DNA from 4 places in the Paenibacillus sp. SRL342 genome. Region 3 is predicted to be linked to each of the others. Evidence: riboswitches for the same ligand, from Rfam matches in the RefSeq annotation. Region 3 holds a riboswitch; each other region holds the start of a gene.
What was found. A riboswitch is a leader RNA that binds a small molecule or an ion and turns the genes downstream of it on or off. The one in region 3 is predicted to bind cyclic di-AMP.
Positions count from the first base shown of each region.

Region 1: linked by a shared signal. The riboswitch ahead of AC4E8D_RS07175 (HAD family hydrolase) and the one ahead of AC4E8D_RS10830 (C40 family peptidase) in region 3 are both predicted to bind cyclic di-AMP.
Region 2: linked by a shared signal. The riboswitch ahead of AC4E8D_RS00530 (C40 family peptidase) and the one ahead of AC4E8D_RS10830 (C40 family peptidase) in region 3 are both predicted to bind cyclic di-AMP.
Region 4: linked by a shared signal. The riboswitch ahead of AC4E8D_RS18050 (3D domain-containing protein) and the one ahead of AC4E8D_RS10830 (C40 family peptidase) in region 3 are both predicted to bind cyclic di-AMP.

Region 1 covers NZ_OZ481790.1:1,606,915-1,612,030, forward strand. The annotation lists gene AC4E8D_RS07150 (nitrogen regulation protein NR(II)) at 1-44, opposite strand, end outside; gene AC4E8D_RS07155 (XRE family transcriptional regulator) at 72-275, opposite strand; gene AC4E8D_RS07160 (urease accessory protein UreF) at 542-1,243, opposite strand; tRNA gene AC4E8D_RS07165 (tRNA-Leu) at 1,687-1,769, shown strand; gene AC4E8D_RS07170 (glutathione peroxidase) at 1,923-2,402, opposite strand; cyclic di-AMP (ydaO/yuaA leader) riboswitch at 2,776-2,950, shown strand; gene AC4E8D_RS07175 (HAD family hydrolase) at 3,066-3,464, shown strand; gene AC4E8D_RS07180 (HAD family hydrolase) at 3,798-4,481, shown strand; gene AC4E8D_RS07185 (Nramp family divalent metal transporter) at 4,618-5,116, opposite strand, start outside.
Region 2 covers NZ_OZ481790.1:107,521-112,636, forward strand. The annotation lists gene rbsK (ribokinase) at 1-136, shown strand, start outside; gene AC4E8D_RS00520 (c-type cytochrome) at 214-570, opposite strand; gene AC4E8D_RS00525 (GNAT family N-acetyltransferase) at 721-1,215, opposite strand; gene AC4E8D_RS00530 (C40 family peptidase) at 1,568-2,038, opposite strand; cyclic di-AMP (ydaO/yuaA leader) riboswitch at 2,042-2,179, opposite strand; gene AC4E8D_RS00535 (hypothetical protein) at 2,425-3,276, opposite strand; gene AC4E8D_RS00540 (M1 family metallopeptidase) at 3,287-5,116, opposite strand, start outside.
Region 3 covers NZ_OZ481790.1:2,333,657-2,338,772, reverse strand. The annotation lists gene xynC (glucuronoarabinoxylan endo-1,4-beta-xylanase XynC) at 1-1,431, shown strand, start outside; tRNA gene AC4E8D_RS10840 (tRNA-Leu) at 1,577-1,661, opposite strand; gene pelA (pectate lyase) at 1,840-2,802, opposite strand; cyclic di-AMP (ydaO/yuaA leader) riboswitch at 3,221-3,352, shown strand; gene AC4E8D_RS10830 (C40 family peptidase) at 3,358-3,822, shown strand; gene AC4E8D_RS10825 (carboxymuconolactone decarboxylase family protein) at 3,896-4,225, opposite strand; gene AC4E8D_RS10820 (hypothetical protein) at 4,367-4,585, opposite strand; gene AC4E8D_RS10815 (hypothetical protein) at 4,705-5,034, opposite strand.
Region 4 covers NZ_OZ481790.1:4,121,160-4,126,275, reverse strand. The annotation lists gene AC4E8D_RS18060 (ABC transporter substrate-binding protein/permease) at 1-680, shown strand, start outside; gene AC4E8D_RS18055 (amino acid ABC transporter ATP-binding protein) at 667-1,389, shown strand; cyclic di-AMP (ydaO/yuaA leader) riboswitch at 1,610-1,807, shown strand; gene AC4E8D_RS18050 (3D domain-containing protein) at 1,810-2,481, shown strand; gene AC4E8D_RS18045 (polysaccharide deacetylase family protein) at 2,586-3,377, opposite strand; gene lpdD (prenylated flavin chaperone LpdD) at 3,531-3,872, shown strand; gene AC4E8D_RS18035 (PspA/IM30 family protein) at 3,984-4,655, shown strand; gene AC4E8D_RS18030 (DUF350 domain-containing protein) at 4,751-5,116, shown strand, end outside.

The sequences.
Region 1 (5,116 bases), 730 kb from region 3:
GACTGGAACGACAGCCTCTCCAGATCGGATGTAACATGTCTCATGGATGAGACCCTCCTTTGGCAGAAATCTTATCTCAGTTTATCTGGAATATCCAAAATATCAGCGACCAGGTGCCTGAATCGGGTTGCTTTGCGTGTGCCGTGAATAAGATTGGATAAACGATAGGGTGGGATGCCATGCTGTTCGCAAAAAGTCTTCTGGTCCACTTGAAGTTCGGTTAGCCGTCGTTTGATGGCCCATCCGAACGGAGTAACTGGTTTTTTCTTGTTCAAAAGGGTTCACCCCTGGTTAGAATGTAGTATTCAGCCGCCCTTTCTTCATGTAGAATGTATAGAAATGCGAGCTGTATGTTTCATTATATACGTAAATTCGTCATCTAACAATTAAAAAAGACGGAAAAAAGTGTATTTTGTGATTATAAATGGCGTAAATACGTAAATAAAACAAATAAAATGACAAAAAACACGTCGGCAAGGAGGTTGCCGCGTGTTTTTTAGTTTGTTTGAATGAAGGGGAGCAGGTATGAGGAGGAAGAGGATTAGGCCCTGTAGGCATGAAGTCCAGCTCCGAGCATATGGAAACTGGGGAAAAACGATTTCATGGACATCGAGGTTGGCTGTGCCAGTCCATCCGCAGCCGAGGCGCTGACGGTCTTCCATTCATTCTCCAGATCTGTGGCCAGGCGGACCATCAGATCCTTGGTTGTATCGTTGTTCAGGGGAATGACTTTGGAGGCTTCGGTTATGCAGGCATTCATGGCTGAATGCAGGTAACCAAGGACCGCCTCCTCGACCGGGATGTCGAGGTGGTGGTTAATCCAGGCGTGAACAGTGGAGAGGCAGCCAACCGAATCATATTTGGCAAAGATCTGTTCGAGCTGGCTGAATTCAATCCAGGGGTGCAGAGCGCGTGCGAGTCTGATCAATCGTTTACCCATCGCGGCAGCTTGTTCTCTGAGATCTCCAGGGGTTCGCTGAACATGGACGAGCTTGTCGATCAGAGCTATCCGCCATGTATCCTTGTGATCTGCTGCGGTATAGATGCCTTTGATGGCCATACCTTCAAGACGAACTATGCTGGGATGCAACTGACAACGCATGAATGATTCGAGATCTTCAGCATTACGAATGGTACCCTCCCTGATATGGATATCCATGCCGAAGGAATGGGTGAACCCTCCAACCTGAATAGAGGAATCAAGCAGTTTGACATAATCGAGCAGCTTATTCCCACGGTTCACAATCATTCGCCTCCTGTGTTCGTTAAATGTCACTTAAAGTGACATTTATATTCCTTTTTGTTTACTTTGTGTTTAAAAATCCGAATTATATGATAGTTATCATCCCATAAATGTCCGCTTTTTGTCAATAGTATCCGTGAAAATTAATGAATTAAATCTGAAATTTAATATTGTGTTATTTTATATAACTTATTGTGTTACTTATATGGCGAAGTGCAGGGTAGACTATATATAAGGAAGGACTATATATAAATGAATCAACAAGATCGGCTCTTACCGAAAAAGAGGGGATCAAATCTAATGATATGCAGTTCATGGGTAAAGATGACGAGATTATGCGATTTTTGATGAAATTGCCTAGCTGAAAAAGTAGTAGTAAAAAATACTTTACTTTTGGTTCTGGACCCGGTATAATCAATTCTGTTGCCGATTATTTACGACATGCGGTCGTGGTGGAATGGCAGACACGCTATCTTGAGGGGGTAGTGGGCGTATGCCCGTGGAGGTTCGAGTCCTCTCGACCGCATCATATGAACGATTAAAAAGAAGCTTTCCATTAATGGAAGGCTTCTTTTTAATCGTTCTTTTTGAACAGTTTGACATCAAAGTTGAGAGAAAAAAAGGCCATCCATTACCGGGGCAATGGTGCTCTACCTTCCGGCTACGGGTGGCCAATGTATTATTTTTGCAGCAAGTTTTTGATATCTTCTTCAATCTTGTCCGGTGTTGTTTTGGGAGCATAACGTTTGATTACCTGTCCGTTCTGATCCACAAGAAATTTGGTGAAATTCCATTTGATTGCTTTGGAGCCGAGCAGGCCAGGAGCTTCTGTGCTAAGGTGTTGGAAAAGAGGGTGAGCGCTTGAGCCGTTCACATCAATTTTCTCAAACATGGGGAAACTCACGCCATAATTCATCTGACAGAACTCGGCAATATCGTCGGAAGATCCTTTTTCCTGTGCAAACTGGTTGCTTGGGAAACCAAGCACTTCAAATGGAGCATCTTGAAACTTGTCTTGCAATTCTTGCAGACCTTTCAATTGAGGGGTAAGGCCGCATGAGCTTGCCGTATTCACAATCAGGAGCACTTTGTCACGGTAGTCGGACATTTCAACTTCTTGACCGCGAAGGGTATTCACTTTGTAATCGTAGACTGTCATCTAAATCGCCTCCATTTATTTACTCTTATATCTTCTATTATATTGGTTGCAATTAAATATTGCAAAATTAATATGGTGTTAAAAGAATCAAAACAGGCAAGTTGTGCAGAATACGTGAATGAATTGCGAAGTGATTTACGCGAGAGTGAGAATTAGATAGCCTTGGAGAGATAGATAGAGTATAACTTTGTTGTAAGCGTTATTATGGATGGGAATTGCCAAAAATCTGCCGATTCGGTGATCTGGGCGGACTTTACACCGCCATGGCACGGGTGTATGATTCATTACGTAATTTCAATTTAAACTAAAATTGTACTTGAAAAACGAAACAAACGATAATATCGCTCGATCTTATCCTTAAGATATACGAACGATGTTTTAATCGCTGAGTTTCCATTCATTGATGAATGGGAAACGGGGGAACCAACAGAATGCGCTGTCCAGGACAGTGGCATTCATGGGGTGAATTTTCCGGTGACAGCCGGAAATAGGGCGACTCTCGCGCCCGAATCCGTCAGCTAACCTCGTAAGCGTTAAAGGGAGAGGCAACAAGCCGTACGCTGGTTCATGGTGTTTTCGCCATGGATTATTTAAGAAGCGTTCGGGAGGCCTTGGTCCCCCACGCTTCTTTTTTGTTGTCTTTTCACGCCAAGGGAGGAACGAATGATGGATACTGAGATGATCTTAGTGACTGCTCCAAATGAAGCAGGACGCAAATTTATTAAATTGCTGATGTACAAAAAAATGCCGTTTGCCGTTCTAACCAACAGTGCAGGGGAAGAGCGCAGACTCCGTAGAATCGGAGTAGAACATGTCATTCGCATGAACACGGCTGCAGCTCAAAAATGGTTTTTGCCGCAGGGCAGCGTAGGCAACGTGTTTATTTTCGAGAACAGCCTGAATCTGACCTGTCGTTATTTACAGATCTGCCGTTCATGGACATCGAAATCCCTGTGCGTTATTACGGAGCAGAGTCATCCTAAGGGCATCTATCGGGGCATGGGCGCAGACCGGATCGTATATTCGCTCAATGGGGAAGTTGGCTTTCTCCTCAATGGTTAATGCCATCGCTTGTGATTGCTCAGGTGTAAGGTGCCTGTTATAATTGAATGTATCGATAAACGGAAGTTTGAGGAGACTCATGCAGGATGGTGAGTCTTCTTTTTTATGGTTTTAGAGGTTGTTCAAAAAGTCCGCTTTTGATTACGAAGGATGCCTTGTGGCATCATCAGCATCGAATATGAAATTCAGCCGAAATGTCCGTTGCTCACGTAGTTTTCCCTACGCTCCGCTACTCCATTTCTAGCTTCATTCCATCTTCTCGGTACTGAAAACCAGACTTTTTGAACTCGATTAGGATCAGGAATCACCTGTGGCTTACAAGGAGGAATTGGCGTGCCGGATGTAGGTGGATTGAAATGGTTGTTTTTTGATGTTGGAGATACACTGGTGGATGAATGGGAGCCGGTTGATGATATTATCGGACAGTTCGTCCGCGAAGCCTGTGCATTGGGATATCCGGTGAAGATTGAGGCGGTACGCGAACTGTTCGCGAACTGTTACCAGAAATATGAGCAATGGCCTATGAGAGTGGCGATTCGCACATTTGTTGAAGACGAGGGACACCAGAAACAGATTCAGGACAAGTTGAAGTTTCAAAAAGATCTTGAACGTCCGTTTCCTTCAGCGGATTACGTTCTTCAGCAGTTGTCACGGCATTATCGCATTGGCATTATTGCCAATCAGAGTCCTGGAACGGAAGAGAGACTGGAGAGTTACGGCTTGCGGAAGTATGTTGATGTTCTGGCATGTTCGGCTGAAGAAGGAGTGTCCAAGCCAGACCCTGAGTTATACGCTGTGGCCTTGAAACAGGCCGGTTGTGAACCAGAGGAAGCCGTCATGATCGGCGATCGGATCGATAACGACATTATACCTGCTCTGAAGCTGGGCATGCGTACGATTCGAATTATGCAGGGTTACGGAAGATTCCAGCCAGAACTATCGGATGACCAACGTGCGGATTGGACTGTTGATTCATTGGATCAACTCCTGCCGTTACTGATACCAAATCAGGATTAGATGGTTGTTTATTGGAGTTTGAGTTTTACTATAAAAGGAAACACCTTGCTGTATTGCAACAATAAAGGCTGATCAACTTGGGTATTGCATACCAGAGTTGATCAGCCTTTTTAGTATTTAGTCGATAAGAACGAGATTAGAATAACCGAATCGTCTGAATGATCAGATATACATTCAGCACAACGATAATTGCGGCAATGACCCATGAGATGATTTTGAGCCACAATTTGTTGGCGAATGCACCCATGCTTTTTTTATCACTCGTGAACATCACCAGGGGAATTACAGCAAAGGGCAATTGAAGCGACAGCACGACCTGGCTCAAAATGAGCAGTTCTTCTGTGCCATGTTCTCCTGCAATGGCTGTCACAATTACCGCCGGGATGATGGCGATCAGACGTGTGACCAGTCTGCGCAGCCAAGCCGGAATCCGAATGTTCAGGAAACCTTCCATAACGATCTGCCCAGCAAGTGTACCTGTAAGGGTAGAGTTCTGACCTGATGCTAACAGCGCCACACCGAACAGAATGCTTGCAACCGTAGTACCCAATAGAGGTGTCAGCAGATGATAAGCATCTGCGATCTCAGCAACCTGCGTCATACCAGCACTGTGGAATACAGCAGCAGATACAATC
Region 2 (5,116 bases), 2.2 Mb from region 3:
TGAGACTTTGGACGCGGCCGTAGGCTTCGCCATGGGTGCGGCCGCGTTATCCGTGACGAAGCTCGGCGCCCAGTCCGGGATGCCGTCCGCAAGTGAAGTTGAGGCCTTTCTGGCCGAGCACGCGGCAGATGCCTAATAATTGGTATAACAAAGAGGCTCTTATTCTCCCAAAAGGGGATTAAGGGCCTCTTCATTATGTAGTTCGTGCAGAGATTATTTCTTCTCTGACAGCCATATGGCGATATTTGCAATCTCTTCATCCTGCAGTTTGCCCTTGAAGGAAGGCATACCACCTTTACCTTTGACAATCGTAGAATAGATCTTCTCCAGATCATCCTGACTGCCGATGTTTGCCAGAGCAGGTCCTACGCCACCTTGAAGCTGATCCCCGTGACAGGAGATACAATTGGCTTTGACCAGTGCCTCAGCCTGTCCGGCATCCAATGTTACTTCCGGCATGGTTGGTTTGGCTTCTTCAGCCACTTCTTCTTTCCCTGGAAGCGTAAACATTAAAACAATAGCTAAAGCGCATGCTGCAAAAAATACTCCGCTCATGATCCATTTGTGCATCCCTTATGTCCCCTCCAGAATGAAAGATCATCTAACCTGAAACTATCCATATCATTATAACGGAACCTGTACTGACATCATAGCATTTTGTGGGAATTTTTTGAACTAATCACATAACAAGGGGCAAATTTGGTTGTTTTACAATGGATTCTAACCGCGAGGCCCTTCATAAACCATACAGTGAAAGGGCTTCAAGCCGCTTGGGGTCTGTCGTTCGTAGGTATCATGGGTGACAAATCCACTCTTCAGATAGACTTGAATGGCACGAGCATTCCAAGTGAGTACTTCCAGATCAATCTCATTCGTGGGATTTCGGCGAATGGCTTCCTGTACAATGGCAGTGACAAAATCTGTCCCTTGACCCTGACCACACAGCTCTGGATGCATGCCAAGGCCAATCCGGGTTACCCCTTGAAGTGGGAAGTATTGAGCAAACCCGCATATACGATCGTTCTGATCCAGGACGATCGCGTATTGCTCCTGCCGCAGCTGCGCATCTCCGAATTCCACTTCCAGAGCTTTCATCTGCTCCCAGGGGAGCCAGCTGTAGATATTGTAAGGCGGGTCATACTGCCAACTGCAGATAAGCTCCGCATGTTCTTCTCGCATGGGTACAACGTGAAACGTCACAGGGGTTTCCTTCATACACCCGCATGCTCCTTTCCTTGAAACAGAACTCTTTGTCCACTCTACAAAAGAGATGTTCATTTAGCAAGTCTTCCTTCCCAAGAAAAAAATGAAACAAAAGTTCCGGTAATTCCGTTTATATTATAACGGGATGGGTAAAAACATCATAAGGGCACGGACGAACGAACGCAAAATGAACCTGTTGATGTCGCAGGATATGCCCTGAGTAACTTGCAACATGAATAAGGATTGAATCACAAAAAAACCGCCGGATACATTCCTGCGGAGAATGTACCGGGCGGTTCTGTTATGCTTCTTGCTTCGTTCCAGTATGGTTAATGGTTACAGCATCATGTTGCTCAGCTTGTCCCTAGTCAAGGGCCAGTGATTCATATGCGTCCGTGCTCATAATCCGTTTCGCGCCAACATAACGATTGGCCCAATAGTTTTCACTCAATGCACTGATCGTAACGCCTTTGGAAGAAGAGGAGTGTGCAAACTTTCCATCCCCTACAAAGATTCCTACATGAGATACGCCTTTACCTGTTGTATTAAAGAACACCAGGTCACCAGCTCTCATTTCCATGCGGGATACGGAATCACCCATATCGAATTGGGAACTGGATTGACGTGCCAAATCAATACCCAACTTGTCGAATACATACCGTGTAAATCCGGAGCAGTCAAAGCCGTTAAGCGTTGTTCCCCCACTTTTGTATGTAGTTCCCATTGCTGAATCAATTACTGTGTCCATCTTTGAATCTGCGAATGCGCTACCTGCACCAAGCGATAAAGCGAATGTGATGCTAAGTACAGCTGCGGTTAATTTCTTCTTGAACAAGAGATATTCCCCTTCCAATGCCTGCGAGGTTAGCTTAAGGATTCGGTTGAAGGTCCCCTATGATCCCTCTGTAGCAAGATCAATTCACCCATAACTGGTTCCCCCGCTTCCCAGGTGCCAGGAATTTGGCTATGCTAGTTATGCACCTGCGAAATCAAGAAATGACGATTTAATTTTAAGTAGTTACAAATATGAATGTAAAGATTACAAAGTTGTTACTAAAAACTCACTGCGATTATTGTAACAGAGGAGTACGGCTTTGGCAACGTTTAGCAACAAATTTAGCAAAAAAAACCTCGACCTTTGACGGGGAAAGGTTGAGGTTTGCCTATTTATAAGTACATATTAGGCCATGAGTTTAACATGTGATGGTAACAATTTTTAAACTATCTGCTCTCACCTTTGGATATTTTGGACTGCCATAATCGGAAATGGCTGCATATTTTCCACAGACTCAATAGACATCTGGCAAGTGGATACGTCTGTTGTAGTATAAGTCCGGTAAGTCCCGTTAATAACCATGAGGCTGAAGTGAAGGCCCCAAAGACGAGCAGGTGTACTCCGCCCAGCAGGAGTGCAATGCCGATTACAGCGATGAGATGACGCATTGCAATCCAGAGTGCTTTGAGGGTACCGTGAGCCCCGCCTTCTCCTTCTGGTGCCGACACACCGAACTGCATGTAGAGTATGACATGGTGGATGATCCAACCATATACAATCCAAGCAGCAACATAAGGTATACCAGGCAAAAGTAATTGAAGCGAGTGAAATCCGTCCATGAGAATGGAGTAGAGCTTCGGTATGAGCCAGTAGGCGGGCAGAAGGATCAATAATGTACGTATAGTGTGGAGAAGCAGCATCGGTTTCCACAGATTTTTGATTCCGCGGACAAAGGGGATGCGCTCTTCTGTAGAATTAAAGTGCTGAAGTGAGTAGAGCAGTCCTGCCTGAATGAGGGGGCTGATCAACATGCGAACTAGCAGCATGCCCCCTAGAATCCATAGATAACGATGAACCTCCGGATGGGTAGACAGGTTAAGTTGACTTTCCATTTTGAACAAAAGTGTACTCAGCTCACCGGCATCAGCATCTGGATAGCGAAGGAGTAGTGGGATGACCGCCGACTGTACCATTCGATAGAAGAAATATCCCCAAATGAGTTGATAGAGAAATAAGAGTGCGGCAATGAACATATGCTGACGGACGAGAAACCAGCCTTCACGTATTTTCGCTTTCACCGTTTCCACCTCACCATGACAGACCTCCGAATATGGCTTCTATTAGTTTGGTTACACTCATGCTCCAGCGGGACTTTGCCTGCTCATCCAGTCCGGATTTCAGGAAATTGTTCATATGGCGGTTCTCCAGCACGATCGAGTACAGGGGATCGGTCATGGCCCAGGATACGGGGGATGTGTGAGTTAATTTATACGTGATGCGATCTTCTTGTCCATTCCATTGCTTGGTGAGGATATGCCCGTCTTCAAAAGCAATGCGAACAGGAACGGCGCTGTAATCACTGCCCTTTTTTGCGATCGTCACGGATGACTCGTACAATGTTTGACCGTCTTTCTGTACGGGCGTAACACGAATCTTCTCTACAGCAAAGTCAGCCATCCCGTTACCATAGACGTATTGATCAAAATAATCAGACCAGGAAGTGCGGGTCACTTGTTCCACAACGTTCTGGAAATCAGCCGAAGTGGGATGTTTGAAGCGGTATTTCTTCACATAGGTAGAGAGAATGCGTTCCATCTTTTTGGCACCGACTTGATGTTCGATACCAAGCAATACAAGCTTGCCACGTGTATAGACATTGGCGGCGTACTCATTCTGTGAATCGAACTTCCAAGATTCTTGTGTTAAGGATGAAGGAGACGTAATCAGTCCCGATTGTACCGGCAGATTCGGAATCAATCCGTATTCCTGCTCCATCAGTTTGTCTTCTGCATAAGAGGTGAATCCCTCATCCAGCCAGGCCTCCTCGAATTCGTTGCTGGCAACCATGCCGTAGAAGTACTGGTGTCCGATCTCGTGGATTACGGTACGTTCCAGGTCATAACCTGGCGTAGTGTCATCGGCTCCAAAGGCCGTAACTAGCGTAGGGTATTCCATACCTCCAGCACCGTTCCCCGCTTTGGGTGGAACTACGATGGATAAGGTAGCGTAAGGATACGGGCCAAACCATTTGCTATAATTGGCTAGAGCGGCCTTCGCAGCATGGAAATAACGTTCTTTCAGATCCTGATGAGCTGGGTCCAGATATAACTTGATTCGTACACCAGGCACATTGGGTGCGGAGAATGGCTCCTCTGCGTACACAAAATCGGGTGAGGCTGCCCATGCGAAGTCATGCACATCATCGGCGTAGAATTGATAGACCTTTTCTCCATTCTTCACCACGGCTTGCTGCGTTGGAAATCCGGTAGCAGCAACTTTGTATGTTTCAGGCACCCGAATACGCACACTATATATACCGAAGTCGGCGTAAAACTCTGAATTGCCATGGTATTGGTGCAGATTCCAGCCTTCCGTTGTTCGTCCACGCCTGCCTACAGGTTCATAGGCACTTAATTTGGGAAACCATTGACCTGCCATGACAAAATGATCAGCAGTTCCCATCCGGGCAAAAATCTTTGGCAGATTCACTTCAAATCGGGTGTGGAGTGTGATACTTTCCCCGCCTTTGACGGGTTTGGGCAGGCGTACTTTAATGAGGGTGGTGTCCTTGATATTTCCGTCATCTGGTTGCACGTACTGCATCCGGTGCAGCAGAGAGAGCCCGTCCTCCGTTTTCATTTCGGTAATGTTCATGGAGCCGTAACCATTGGTAGGCATGACATCACCCCGAAGCTTTCCGCCGGATTCCTTCATAAAGGTGGTGTCAGCAGAAGAGAAGGCGTTGGGATACATATGAAAGTAAAGCTCGTTGACGGTTTTTTTGCCTGGATGAGTCCAGGTGATCGTCTGAGTCCCTTCCAATACGTTTCCTTCGACCAGCTTCACATCCATGTGGTATTCCACAACACGGTTGCTGTACACTTCGGCTGTAGGGGTCTGTACACTCTCTGGAGGTGC
Region 3 (5,116 bases):
GATCCAGATTCTAATAACTGGTACCGTGAAGTTGCCACAGCCAAACGGGCTATCGAAAAGGGTGCTATCGTATTCGCATCCCCATGGAATCCTCCAAGCAGCATGGTTGAAACGTTCAACCACAATGGAGACACAAATGCCAAACGCCTGAAATACGACAAATATGCCGCCTATGCGCAACATCTGAACGACTTTGTAACCTACATGAAAAATAACGGCGTAGATTTATATTCCATTTCTGTGCAAAATGAACCGGATTATGCTCATGACTGGACCTGGTGGACTCCACAAGAGATCCTTCGATTCATGAAAGAAAATGCCGGGTCCATTCAAGGTACCAAAGTCATGGCGCCTGAATCCTTCCAGTACTTAAAGAACATATCCGACCCAATCCTGAATGATCCGCAGGCGCTTGCCAACATGGACATTCTGGGAGCGCATACGTATGGAACACAGATTTCGAATTTTGCCTACCCTCTCTTTAAGCAAAAAGGAGCCGGTAAAGAACTGTGGATGACTGAGGTGTATGTTCCAAACAGTGATAACAACTCAGCAGACCGCTGGCCTGAAGCATTAGACGTTTCCTATCACATGCACAATGCCATGGTAGAAGGTGATTTCCAGGCCTATGTGTGGTGGTACATCCGCAGACAGTATGGTCCGATGAAAGAGGACGGTACCATAAGCAAACGCGGGTATAATATGGCTCATTTCTCTAAATTCGTTCGTCCAGGCTACCTGCGAGTCGATGCAACGAAAAATCCGGATACGAACACATTTGTCTCAGCCTATAAAGGTGATAACAAAGTCGTCGTTGTGGCAATTAACCGTGGAACTTCAGCCACAAGCCAAAAATTCGTTCTGCAGAATGGTAATGCCTCCACTGTGTCCTCATGGATTACAGACAGCGGTCGAAACTTGGCAAGCGGAACCCCGCTTACTGTATCCAATGGAGCCTTCACGGCACAGCTCCCACCTCAGAGCGTAACAACGTTTGTTGCCAACGTTACTGGCGGTAATAGCGGCGGGAATACAGGCAGTGGCACTACGTATGAAGCAGAGACCGGAACCTCACTTACGGAAGCTGCCATTGAAACAATCTACCCCGGTTACACTGGCTCCGGGTATGTTAACTTCAATGCGATGACTGGTTCGACCATTCAATGGAACGGCATTAATAACACTACAACAAGTACCAAAAACGTAAAGTTTCGTTATGCGCTGGAAAGCGGCACTCGGAACCTCGACATTTTTGTGAACGGAACCAAAGTCATCAGCAACGAGCCCTTTCCAGCTACGGGAAGCTGGTCCACTTGGGTTGAAAAAACAATACAGGTCCCCATGAACACGGGGACCAATACATTGAAAGTGGTTACCACTGGATCGGAAGGACCGAATATTGATAGCGTTAATGTTACCGCAGCACAATAAACGTTCCGTATGGCTGATGGAAGACATTTGCTGAACGTGCAGCTAAGCACTAACCTCTTGGATACTCGAGTCTAAAGTTAGTGTTATATCAAAAAATGCAAAAAAATACTCCTTAAGCGTTAACTTAAGGAGTATTTTTATTAGATGCGGTCGAGAGGACTCGAACCTCCACGGGGGGTTAGCCCACACGGACCTGAACCGTGCGCGTCTGCCAATTCCGCCACGACCGCATATTGTATCTCCGTGATCAATATCGGCGACAAGAAGTAATATATCATGTGGAATCTATCATGTCAACAATGAAAATAATTACAATAAAGCCCGAATCGAAACAGACGTCCATTTCGATTCGGGCTTTACCTTTAACTGCTAATAGTTTGGTTCATTATAACGGAAACATAATACAAATTACAGCTTGGAAGGCCAGTTACCGTACCAAGCATAACCGCCTCTTCTTTCTTTATCAATATCACTTAGTTTGTATTTAACGACCCCGTCACGACCAATAAAGATCGGTTTATCCGTTCCCACTTCGTAGAAACGAGCCCAGATCGGTGCAGCTTTGGAATCAGCGATAATTTTGCTGTCTCCGTTTGCTCTTTCATACTTGTAACCCGTAATCTTCACTTTGTTAAACCATGCTTCAGCTCCCTTAATGGATGCCGTAATTTTAGCGGTAGCAGGTCTGGTTTTCAGGAATTTAACAATCGTTACACTCTCTCCAGCCGTCAGTGATGGTACTTCATAGATTCTTGCGCTTGCCGGTTTAAGAGAACTGGAATCATGTTGTTGTCCCCATGCTGTCAGCTTACCGCCTGAAACAACCTGTGTATTCAGAATTGCATCTACACCTTTGGCAACTGAGTTTTTACTGCGGTTAGCAAGTGTGCTGTCGATAAACGAGAAATCACCTTTGCGTGTCGCTACTTCATCCAACATGATCATTACATTAATCATGGCATCATCATTGTAAGTGATGTGCTTGTGATATCCGGAGCTTTGGTAAACTTGTGGCCATCCGCCGTTTGAATACTGCATGTTGATCAAAAAGTTAATTCCTTTGATTGCAGCTGTGGAGTAACGCGGATCATTCGTCTTTTTAAATTCCTTCGCCAATCTTCTAATTTCTGAGTATGTAGCCTTGTTGTCGATCGTGGACTTCGCCCACTCTCCACTTGTCTGTTTATAATCTTTTCTCCAACCTCCATCCGGCAGCTGGTTCTTCAAAATATCAGAAATACTCGCTGTAGTACCCGATGCATCCGCAGCAGATACCGTCCCTACAGGGAGAACTGCCATTCCAACTGCCGAGAACACCATCGTGCATGCCAGGACAAAAGTAATTATTTTCTTCGCTTTCAAATGTAACACTCTCCTATGTTCGTTTTTATAAATCTTCCACTTTTACTTACCTATGATACGCGTCCCCAAACCTCCTTTATTTGTATTTATCACATAATAAAATCAATTTTAATCCAATATGTGGATTGGATAATCAGATAATATGCAAAAAATCGATTTTTGTCAATATATGCAACTTAATGAATATAATCTCTCTAATTCTACATAACGGGATAGTTCTTTTAACTCATGACAAACCTATTTATTTATCCAAATTCGTCTTAAACGAATCAATAATGACGTTTTTGTCATGAATGATACCCAAACTTGATCCCTTCTTTCATATAAAAACCTTAATTCCGCTAACATTGAGGTATTACGAAGGGTTTTAAATAGGTTTGACAATTACGCATTTATGCAATATAGTTTCAAATAGTTACAAAAACTTAATTATTCATTGCCGAGTTTCATGTTTGAAAACGGGGGAACCAATTTGGGTGAATTATTCTTATACATAGGAAATATAGGGAACCTTCTACCGAACCCTTAGCTAACTCCGTAGGCATCGAAGGGAGAACATTGATTTTGAAAAAACTGATTATCTCCATTTTTGGAGCAGCTGTATTATTTACATCCGGGGCAACAAGCACAGAGGCAAGCAGTATCAACTCCGTAGTGAACAACATGACAGGTATACCTTACAAATGGGGTGGCACAACTGTAGCCGGCTTCGACTGTTCTGGTTTTATGAGATATCTTTTCAACAAATACAGCATTGAATTGCCACGTACTTCTCAGCAGCAAGCCAAAGCAGGTACGCCTGTATCCAAGAGCAATGTTCGGACAGGTGATCTGGTGTTCTTTAATACAACAGGCAAAGGCATTTCACATACAGGTGTATATATCGGCGGCGGACAATTCGCTCATGCCTCCAGCAGTAAAGGTGTAAGCATCACAAAGTTATCGAATCCATACTTTAATGACCGCTATGTAACAGCACGTCGGGTAACTGGACAGTTTATGTATGATAAAATGTTGGGTAAAATGTAATTCACATACAAAAAGGCATCGGTTATTAACCGGATGCCTTTTTTGTACTTAAAAATGTATGTTGCATTACTTACTAATGCAGCGCCTTCTGCACTCGCATCGCACCCTGAGACAGTGCATGTCCTCCTCCAACAGCTCCGGCCACCGCAACGGTCTCCATAATCTCCTGATCTGTTGCACCCTTAGCACGGGCTTCTTCTACATGGTAGAAGGTACATACCTCATTGTTGGCAAACAATCCAATCCCAAGCGCAATTAGCTGTTTTGTCTTCGCATCAATCACGCCAGGTTGGAAACATTCTCCGGTAAACTCATGATATGACTTCACCACACCTGGCAGTACATCGCTTAATGCTCCAATCTGATCCTTGTAGGCATGAACTTTATCATTCATCAATGTCATCGCTTGTAGCACACCCTCTCGGCTATAGTTACAGATCTTCCTCACTGTACCTATCTTCTCTCCCGAATGAGTCAATTATGCCAAGAAATCATGGTAATTCCAAACATTTAACGCTCATGGCTCTGCCATAATTATAAGCTGTTACTCACTAAGTGGACTCTGGCGCGGCTCGCTGAACAGCTGATAGCTGTAACCTCGGTCCAGCTTAACGACACGTCGATTCTGACGACGGATAAGTACCTGCTCGCCATCCCAGGCAACCACAATCCCCTTCACGTCGTTCGATTCCAGCTCGTCCCGTACTACTCTAACTTTCTCACCTGACAGACGCAGAGCGTCCAATTCTGTATCACTAATCATATTCATGGCTCCTATATTTCAAATTTATTTACAAAAAGAGACCTAAATGAAAAGTCATTTAGGTCTCACGTGACTGTATTGGACTGTCATGTCATTCGAAATTATGTCCCGACTGAAAGTTACCGCTGCGCGTGCTCTTTGCTGTCGTTCTTCTCAAACCAAAAATCAAGCACTTTGGCGGACATCACACGTTCTTCAAGGTACTCCACTTGATGCGGTGTAAATTGTTCTTTCCAAGAGAAGGACAACTCTTCGCACAAGCCTACAATCGTCAGTAATTCTGACCAGGCAACATAGCGTTTGTACCAGAAAAATTGAGGATGTTCAATCATATAGGGATAAAGGTCATCGAATTCCGTATGTTTACAATCCAGGGCACGTTCAAAATGAACTTTCGATTCCGCCAGCTTATCATTAAAAAATTGTTCTGTTGCCAGTTGGTTCCCCATGGTGTTGCCTCCTCTCCCTAACATAACCCCATTATAAATGAAATCTGCGGTCATGCAAAGGCATAGTTCAAAAAATAGGCCC
Region 4 (5,116 bases), 1.8 Mb from region 3:
ATAAAGCGAACAAATCACAAAATATTTTCCAAGTATTCTGGGAGTACAAAAGTTTCTATGCTACAGGTGTAGGATACACACTTCTGTTGTCTGCACTTGGGGTTATCTTCGGGGTAATTATTGGATTGATCATCTGTTTGTTCCGTTTGCATGACGCTGCAATCTTGCGCTGGATCGGTACTGCTTACGTTGAAGTGATCCGTGGCACACCGATGCTGGTACAATTAATGATTATTTACTATGGTTTTTCCCTGAGCTTTGGCATTAACTTCACTGCCCTTCAGGCAGGTATCATCACGCTTTCCATTAATAGTGGTGCGTATCTAGCGGAGATTTTCCGTGCAGGTATCCAAGGGGTGGATCGTGGCCAGTTGGAAGCAGCTCGCTCCCTCGGAATGGGCAGAGGTGCAGCCATGCGCTACATCATATTGCCACAGGCTTTCAAGGCCGTATTGCCGGCAATTGGTAATGAATTCATAACGATTATCAAGGAATCCTCCATTATCTCTGTTATCGGTATGGTGGACATTATGTATCAGGCAAGTGTAGTCAAGAACATTACGTACCAAGGCTTGAGTCCATTTTTGATTGCAGCAGCCATCTACTTTGTAATGACGTTTATTTTGTCCAAGCTGCTGGGACGACTGGAAAGGAAGTTGAGTGCAAGTGATAGACGTTAGACAATTACACAAATCTTATGGAAATAACGATGTGCTTAAGGGCATTAATGTGACGATTGGCAAAGGCGAGGTTGTCGTGGTTATCGGTCCTTCCGGTTCAGGTAAAAGTACATTCTTGCGTTGTCTGAACCTCTTGGAACAACCTACATCAGGTGAAATCGATTTTGAAGGTGTTTCAATTACGGACCCCAAGCACAACATTAATGCAACTCGGGAAAAAATGGGCATGGTGTTCCAGCATTTCAACCTGTTCCCACACAAAACGGTACAGCAAAACATCACGATTGCTCCGATTAAAGTGAAGAAACAATCCACGCAGGAAGCGGAGAAAATTGCTGCTGATCTGCTTAACACTGTGGGCTTGTACGATAAAAAAGATACATTCCCGAATCAGCTGTCCGGTGGACAGAAGCAGCGGATCGCTATTGCAAGAGCATTGGCTATGCAGCCGCATGTCATGCTGTTTGACGAGCCTACTTCGGCACTGGACCCCGAGATGGTCGGTGAAGTGTTGGATGTCATGAAACGTCTTGCAGAAGGTGGGATGACTATGGTCATTGTAACGCATGAGATGGGTTTTGCACGTGAAGTAGGAGACCGGATCCTGTTCATGGATGGCGGGGTTATTGTAGAAGAGGGAACACCTGATGAGGTGTTTGGAGCACCAAAAAATTCACGTACACGTGATTTTCTTGCCAAAGTACTCTAAATGAAAGTGATCAATAGCGTTACTGACTTCGAGTCGGTGACGCTATTTTTTTATGGTTAATAATCACGTATGGATTCGGAAAAGTAACTATTCTGTTACCAAATGTAAAGTAATCGGGTCGTCCAATATTTCTAAAGTATCCAGTACTCTTACATATGCTTACATGCTAAAAAACCATTTGGTAAGAATTACTACAAGTTCAGGTTACAAAATTGTGATATATTGAACTCTGCCGAAACTTCCGGACAGGGAGTGCGGGGGATGTAACGATGCAGATTTGTGCAGGGGGAAGATCTACAGCACACTGCTTGGGGTGAATTAGGGGTACATAACGTTTCAAATGTAATGAAGAACCTATAGGGTGGGCTCCTCATCCGAATCCGACAACTAACTTCGCAGGCACAATGAGGGAGGAAGACCATGATTAACAAGAAACGTATAGCCAAAACAGCAGTAGCATTAATGACAACAGCAATGCTCATTCAAGCCGTTCCGGCTCACGCCGATTCAGTTCATGTGGCCAAAGAAGGGGATACCTTCTACACCTTATCAAAACAATATGGAGTAGCAATGAACACGTTGGTTAAAGCAAACAACGACATTTCACCTTACAATATTTATGGTGGTTTGAAAATTACAATTCCCGGTAAGGCAAACAATCTAGCTGCCGCGGCGACGGGGAGCAAGACCCAAGCCAAAACGGTTACTACAGCAAGCTTGGACGTTAACGCAGATAACAAAGTGGTTCAAGCCTGGGGTAAAACATTCGATTACAGCAAAGCTGTGAACGTGAAAGCAACGGCATACTCTGCAGATCCGTCTGAAAATGGAGGCTGGGGTGCAGTCGATTATTTCGGAAATGACCTTGAACTGGGTACGATTGCAGTTGATCCAAGTGTAATTCCACTCGGAACCAAAGTACTGGTAACGGGTCACAGCCATCCAGGATTGCCAAAACAGGCTTTTGTAGCCACAGCGCGTGATGTAGGCGGTGCAATCAAGGGTCACCGGATTGATATCTTTATCCCGGGTAGCAAACAGTCCGTAAGCACATTTGGATTTCAGGATATCGAGCTGTACATTCTGAAGTAGAAAATTAATTACATCTAACGAATTCAAACAGGGTGTCTGCCAGTCGCAAACTTGCGATTGAACAGCACCCTTTTAATATTCTCATTTATTTCTTCATCGTCATCTTAATCTTTGGCCTTTGACAATCCCAGCATTTCGTCCAAGGTGACAAGTTCATATCCGCGCTTTTGCAATTCCTCAATGATTTCAGGCAAAGCCTCAATCGTGCCGTTCAGGTTTGATCCTACACCGCCTCCAGCATGTTGCAGAACGATGGAGCCTGGTTTTACGGCAGACAGGATGTTATCTTTCACCTGTTCCTTTGAAAGGCCTTTCCAGTCCAGAGAGTCTACGTTCCAGTTCACAATGCTATAGTGTTGTTTGGCAGCCCATCTCAGCTGTTCTTCATTAATGTCTCCATAAGGCGGCCGAATCATCTTCGGCGTATATCCCGCCAAACGTCGAATAATATCCCCGGTATGTAAAATTTGTTTGCGAAAGGCATTCATCGACAGCTTACTGAATTCAGGATGATTGTAGCTGTGATTACCAACCATATGCCCTTCCTTAATGATGCGTTTCACCAGATCCGGATGTTTCTCTGCACGACTACCCACGATGAAGAATGTAGCTCTGACATTGTATTTCTTCAATACATCCAGCACTTGTGGAGTAAATCGTGGATCAGGTACATCATCAAAAGTCAGTGCAACCTTCTTTGTTGAAGGACCATTGGTTTTGAACGTATCGGCATATTTTTGACGTAACTGTCCCAATGTCAGTTGTTCTTCTTCCGCAGAATCCGAACCTGATACGGATTCACTTGGCGGGCTTGAAACATCCCGCGATGAAACTGGAGCATGATATCCTCCGAGAAAAATAACGATAACCATCAGCATAATGAGGCGTACGCGCATAATAACGGCCTCCTTTTCCAAAATGACGTTCTCTTTGGTATGCCCGGGCTATCCATAAGTTATGCGTAGTGTGAGAATTTTCATTGCCGATGTAGCTCATGAAAGCCATAATTCCTCCATATATAACATATAGAAAAGGATAGGTGGATGGGTATGAGTACATATGATTTGAAATCCATACGTTTACAGGTGATTGAAGCAGGAGAAGATAAGGTTTTTCTCGTTACGGGAGGAAAGGCGCATATTGGCGCCGCAGCCACATTCTATGTAGATCATGAGCGCGTAAGCGGGACGACGGTACATATTCCCGGTCATAAGGAACAAGAACTGTGTGAGCGGCTTGCCCGGAAGGCTGCCCAGCAGCTGAAAGTAACCGTTACGGTGATCATGGGTATTCATTTTGATTCCATCACGCGGATGCAGATCGACGAAATCGTGCAGACTGCAGAGAGGTTGATGGAAGATCATCTGATCAAAGATAAACGATCTTCCTGACGTAAGAGTCATCGAATGTTTTGATTTTATTTGCTAAAATTGAAACGAGTTGTAGATTGTTACGTATGTATGTTTATATACGATGTAATATCGACTAGGAGGAATAACATAATGTCCATTTTCAAACGTTTGCGTGATCTAACCATGTCTAACATCAACGCCATTATTGACAAGGCGGAAGATCCAATCAAGATGACGGAACAATATATCCGCGACATGCAAGAGGATCTGGAAGATGCGGAGAAAGCAGTAGCTCAACAAATCGCCATTGAGAAGAAATTCAAGCAGTTATTCGAAGAGCAGGAAGCTCTTGTGAAGAAACGTGAAGAGCAGGCGCATACGGCGGCACGTGCTCAGAATCTGGATTTGGCTCGACGTGCTCTGGAAGAGAAAAAGGCTGCTGAAGAGAAGATGGCTGAGTATAAAACCAGCTATGACCAAAACAAGGCTTCTGCAGATAACCTGCGTGGCAAGCTCGACGAGATGCGTAAGCAACTGACTCAAATGAAGAACAAACGTGAAACACTGGTAGCCCGCTACAATGCAGCAAAAGCCCAAACGGAAATCAACAAAGCGTTGAATGGGTTTGGCTCTGATACTGCAAGTGCTGGTATGAAGCGTATGGAAGAGAAAATGATGCAGATGGAAGCACAGGCAGAAGCAAGTAACGAAATGTCTTCCAAAGGCAAGTCTTTGGATGAAGAGTTCGAGAAGTTGGGTAAAGATCAAGCTGTTGAAGACGAACTCGCAGCATTGATGAAACAGTACGATAATAAGAACTAATACCTTGGTTGTCAGCAGGGTTAACCAGCGGAGGAGAAGAGCATTTCTCCTTCGCTTTTAAATGCGGTTCATGTTGATATGTGGGGGCTGTGTAAATGGATTTGAATATTTTGGCGATGTTGGTCTGGACCGGATCTGGTTCGGTTTTGCTGTTTGTCTTGATGTATGTAGATTCACTGTTCACGAAATATAAGGATTTTGCTGAAGTTAAGGCTGGCAATATGGCAGTAACCACACGTATGGTGATGAAATTATTTGCACAAGGGTATGTACTCGCTACGTCCATTTCTACAGCTGGTCATCTTGGAGAGGCATTGCTGGTCTCCGTTGTATCCTTTATCATTTTGTTGATTCTGGAGAGCGTTGTACACTTTATGATTCGCAAATGGGCCAATCTGGATCTGGATACGGGAATTCAGCAAGGGAAGACAGGATACGGGTTGTTCTCTGGCGCTTTACAT